DNA from 2 places in the Bradyrhizobium sp. USDA 326 genome. Region 2 is predicted to be linked to the other one. Evidence: predicted binding sites of a transcription regulator. Region 2 holds the regulator's gene; the other holds the start of a gene.
The links. The regulator HrcA, encoded in region 2, represses chaperone genes, less so after heat shock. The targets are predictions, from matches to a motif close to GTTAGCACTCNCNNNNNGNGAGTGCTAAC.

Region 1: the regulator HrcA is predicted to act here: its motif matches at 1,277-1,305, upstream of ABIG06_RS08465 (co-chaperone GroES).

Annotation. Positions count from the first base shown of each region.
Region 1 covers NZ_JBMGQA010000001.1:1,764,600-1,766,801, reverse strand. The annotation lists gene groL (chaperonin GroEL) at 1-870, opposite strand, end outside; gene ABIG06_RS08465 (co-chaperone GroES) at 918-1,232, opposite strand.
Region 2 covers NZ_JBMGQA010000001.1:2,570,010-2,572,211, forward strand. The annotation lists partial or broken gene grpE (nucleotide exchange factor GrpE) at 1-543, opposite strand, end outside; gene hrcA (heat-inducible transcriptional repressor HrcA) at 640-1,728, opposite strand; gene rph (ribonuclease PH) at 1,897-2,202, shown strand, end outside.

The sequences.
Region 1 (2,202 bases), 810 kb from region 2:
CTGCAGCATGGCCTTGCGGCGATCGCCGAAGCCCGGAGCCTTGACGGCCGCGACCTTCAGGCCGCCGCGGAGACGGTTCACGACCAGGGTCGCGAGTGCCTCGCCTTCGACGTCCTCGGCGACGATGACCAGCGGCTTGCCGGTCTGCACCACGGCCTCGAGCAGCGGCAGCAGCTCGTTCAGCGAGGAGAGCTTCTTCTCGTTGATGAGGATGTAGGCATCGTCCATCTCAACGCGCATCTTGTCGGCGTTGGTGACGAAGTAGGGCGAGATGTAGCCGCGGTCGAACTGCATGCCCTCGACGACGTCGAGCTCGGTCTCGAGCGACTTGGCTTCCTCGACGGTGATGACACCCTCGTTGCCGACCTTCTTCATGGCGTCGGAGAGGAACTTGCCGATCTCCTGGTCGCCGTTGGCCGAGATGGTGCCGACCTGGGCGATCTCGTCGTTCGAGGTGACCTTCTTGGAGTTCTTCTGCAGGTCCGCAACCACTGCCTCGACCGCGAGGTCGATACCGCGCTTGAGGTCCATCGGGTTCATGCCGGCGGCGACGGACTTCGCGCCTTCCTTCACGATCGCCTGGGCGAGCACGGTGGCGGTGGTGGTGCCGTCGCCGGCCGCGTCAGCGGACTTGGAGGCGACTTCGCGCACCATCTGCGCGCCCATGTTCTCGAACTTGTCGTCGAGCTCGATCTCCTTGGCGACGGTGACGCCGTCCTTGGTGATGCGGGGAGCGCCGAACGACTTGTCGAGCACGACGTTGCGGCCCTTCGGACCGAGCGTGACCTTCACCGCGTTGGCGAGAACGTCGACGCCGCGCAGCATCTTGTCGCGCGCTTCAACCGAGAATTTGACTTCTTTGGCTGCCATCTGGAGTTTTCCTTAGGTGAGTTTGACTGGAGGGAGGAGAGGGGCTCTTAAGCCGCCTTCTTCTTGGACTCGCTGACTTCGAGAACGCCCATCACGTCGCTCTCCTTCATGATCAGCAGGTCCTGGCCGTCGATCTTGACCTCGGTGCCGGACCACTTGCCGAACAGCACGCGGTCGCCGACCTTCAGGTCGATCGGGATCAGCTTGCCGGCTTCGTCGCGGCCACCGGGGCCAACGGCGACGACTTCGCCCTGGGAGGGCTTTTCCTTGGCAGTGTCGGGAATGATGATGCCGCCAGCGGTCTTCTCTTCTGCGTCGATGCGCTTGACCACGACGCGGTCGTGAAGCGGACGGAATTTCATGCAGTCCTCCTAAACATTTGGACGAGATGGAGATTTTAGGGTTTGTTAGCAATCAATGCCCGCGAGTGCTAACGCTGGCGAAAGTGAGATAGGACAGGATTTTTGCGGGAGCAAGGGTTCTAGCAGAAGAAATTGACACTCCCGCCGCGCGATCGGCTACTCGTTAACGATCGCCATCTCGTCGCAGCCCTCGAGATCGAGCTTCTTCAGCACGAATTGAAGATATCCGGTGCCGGCTTGGACTCATAGACGTCCTCTGACGGTCGCGACATCCACCAGTTCGGCGATGCCCGCGGCGTCGATATATGTTTTTCAATTCTTTCTTGGCGGAGGAGGCAGTGACGATGCGAAGACCGGCGCCCCACGCGCCGCAGCAAGACCGCGACCGCCGAGAATGGACGGATGACAGCATCTGCGTCGACTTGAAGCGCTGGACGCGCCACCCGTCGAGCTTCTTTCCGTAGTTCCGCTTCTCGTCCTCGGACAGGAACACCGGACATCGGCGCAACGCGTTAGCTCTTGCGAGGCAGAGCCACAAACCCAACCCTGTCGCGGCGCTGGATCAGAGCGGGATTAATCGGCAGATTCGCATTTGAAGCAACGCCACATAGGGGCTTCCTTACCATCACGACTTGCGGACAAGGTCATCGGCTTCTTGCAACGAGGGCAGACGGGAATGGCACTGGAACGCGGCATGTGGGGTTGGTGACGAAGGAGGCGTGCAGAGACTAACTGAGAGGGTCCGCCGGATACTCGGCGAAATCAGGTAAACAAGACGGGATCAAAACCGACCCGCCCGCGGCGAGCCTTTCGACTTGTTCGACAAGTTGGTCTCTGGCCCGTTGATCGCGTATCCGGAAAAAAGCGCGGATCAACCTAAGTCCCTGCAGATCGCTTCGCGCTGAAGGCGCGTTGTCATTCATTTTCCAGCTCCCGGCCCTTTCTGTAGGCGATCCAAGTGGCAAGTGCA
Region 2 (2,202 bases):
AGCGCCGGGCGCAGCACGCGCTCGCCGATGGTGTAGCCGGCCTGCATGACCTGCACCACGGTGCCCGAGGGCACCGACGCGTCAGGCACTTCGTACATAGCCTGGTGGAAGTTCGGGTCGAACTTCTGACCCTGCGGATCGAGCTTCTTCACGCCATGCTTCTCGAGCGCGCTGTGCAGCGAGCGTTCGGTCAACTCGACACCCTCGATCAGCGCCGTAAGGCCGGGATCGGCCGCGGCACGCGCTTCCGCCGGAACGGCATCGAGCGCGCGCTGGAGATTGTCGGCGATGTCGAGCACATCGCGAGCAAAGCCGGTGATGCCATAGAGCCTCGCGTCGGCGACCTCCTTGCTGGTGCGCTTGCGCAGATTCTCCATCTCGGCCAGCGTCCGCAGCATGCGGTCGCGCGCCTCGGCGGCTTCCTTCTGCAACGTCTCGGCCGAGCCGGGCTCGGGATCGTCAGGCATGATGTAGGGCTTTGACACCACGGGCTCGCCGGTCGCTGCAGCCCGTGTCTTGAGGTTGCCGGTCTTGCTCGGTCATCGGCTCTAATCTCGAACTCGTTTCCAGGGATTGTTGGCCCGGATATCGTGCCTAAGCTCGCGAAAATCAAGCGCCCGTGATCGGCGGAAACGCCGGTCAGCCCCCCAGAAGGCGGCTGACGATACGGGCAGCGTAGTCCACGGTCGTGATCACGCGGGCATAATTCAGCCGCGTCGGGCCGATCACACCGAGAACGCCGACGATGTGGCCGGCGGCATCCCGATAGGGCGAGATGATGGTGGAGGACCCCGACAGCGAGAACAGCTTGTTCTCGCTGCCGATGAAGATGCGCACGCCCTCCGCCGTCTCGGCGCGGCCGAGCAGGTCGATCACGCCGCGCTTGGTCTCGAGATCGTCGAACAACAGGCGAACGCGCTCCAGATCCTCCAGCGCATGCAGATCTTCAAGCAGATTGGCATGGCCGCGGACGATCAGCTGGCGATCCTCGTTCTCGCCGCCGGACCAGCTGGCGATGCCGGCCGAGATCACCTTTTGCGTCAGCTGATCGAGCTCGGCACGGGCCTCTCCAAGTGCCGTCTCGAGCTCGAGCCGCGCCTCGGCCAGCGTGCGGCCGCGGATCCGCGCATTGAGGAAATTGCCGGCTTCGGTGAGCGCAGAGGAGGGAACTCCAGGCGGCAGCGTCAGCACGCGGTTTTCGACCTGGCCGTCCTCGCCGACGAGGATCACCAGAGCCTTCTCCGGTTCCAGCCGGACGAATTCGATGTGCTTTAGCCGCGCATTGGATTTTGGCGTCAACACCACAGCGGCGGCCCGGGTCAGGCCGGAAAGCCGCATCAGGGCCTGGTCCAGCGCCGCCTCGACCGACTGCGCCTCGCCCACCGAGGCGAGCTGGCTCTGGATCGACTGCCGCTCAGCCTCGTTGAGGTCACCGACCTGCATCAGGGCATCGACGAAGAAGCGCAGGCCGAGTTCCGTCGGCAACCGGCCGGCCGAGGTGTGCGGGGCATAGATCAGGCCGAGCTGCTCCAGATCGGCCATGACGTTACGGACCGACGCCGGCGACAGCGGCATGGCGATCAGGCGGGAAATGTTGCGCGAGCCGACAGGCTCGCCGGTCGTCAGATAGCTTTCGACAATTTGACGAAAAATGTCGCGGGAACGCTCGTTGAGCTGGGCAAGGCCTGCGCGCGGCGCGATCAGATGGATCGGATCGTGATGGGCCACAGACGGTAACTCCTCTCAGATACTCGTAATTTGTCTATCCCGGGCGCTTCTGACAAGCGTGGCGTTTGCGGCCGCGAAATCAGCGGGTGAAAAAACCTTGCCGCCCATCCCCGCCCCACCTACAAGCACCGCGAGCAGCCTTTTCCCGTGAGTTTTGGAGGATTTCCCATGCGGCCAAGCCGCCGTGCGCCTGACGAATTGCGCCCCGTGACGCTGGAGCGCGGCGTGGTGAAATATGCGGAAGGTTCCTGCCTGGTGAAATTCGGCGACACGCACGTGCTGGTCACCGCCACGCTGGAGGACCGCCTGCCGCCGTGGCTGAAGGGCCAGGGCCGCGGCTGGGTCACCGCCGAATACGGCATGCTGCCGCGCGCCACGTCGGAACGGACCCGCCGCGAGGCCTCCGCCGGCAAGCAGAGCGGCCGCACCGTCGAGATCCAGCGCCTGATCGGGCGCTCGCTTCGCACCATCATC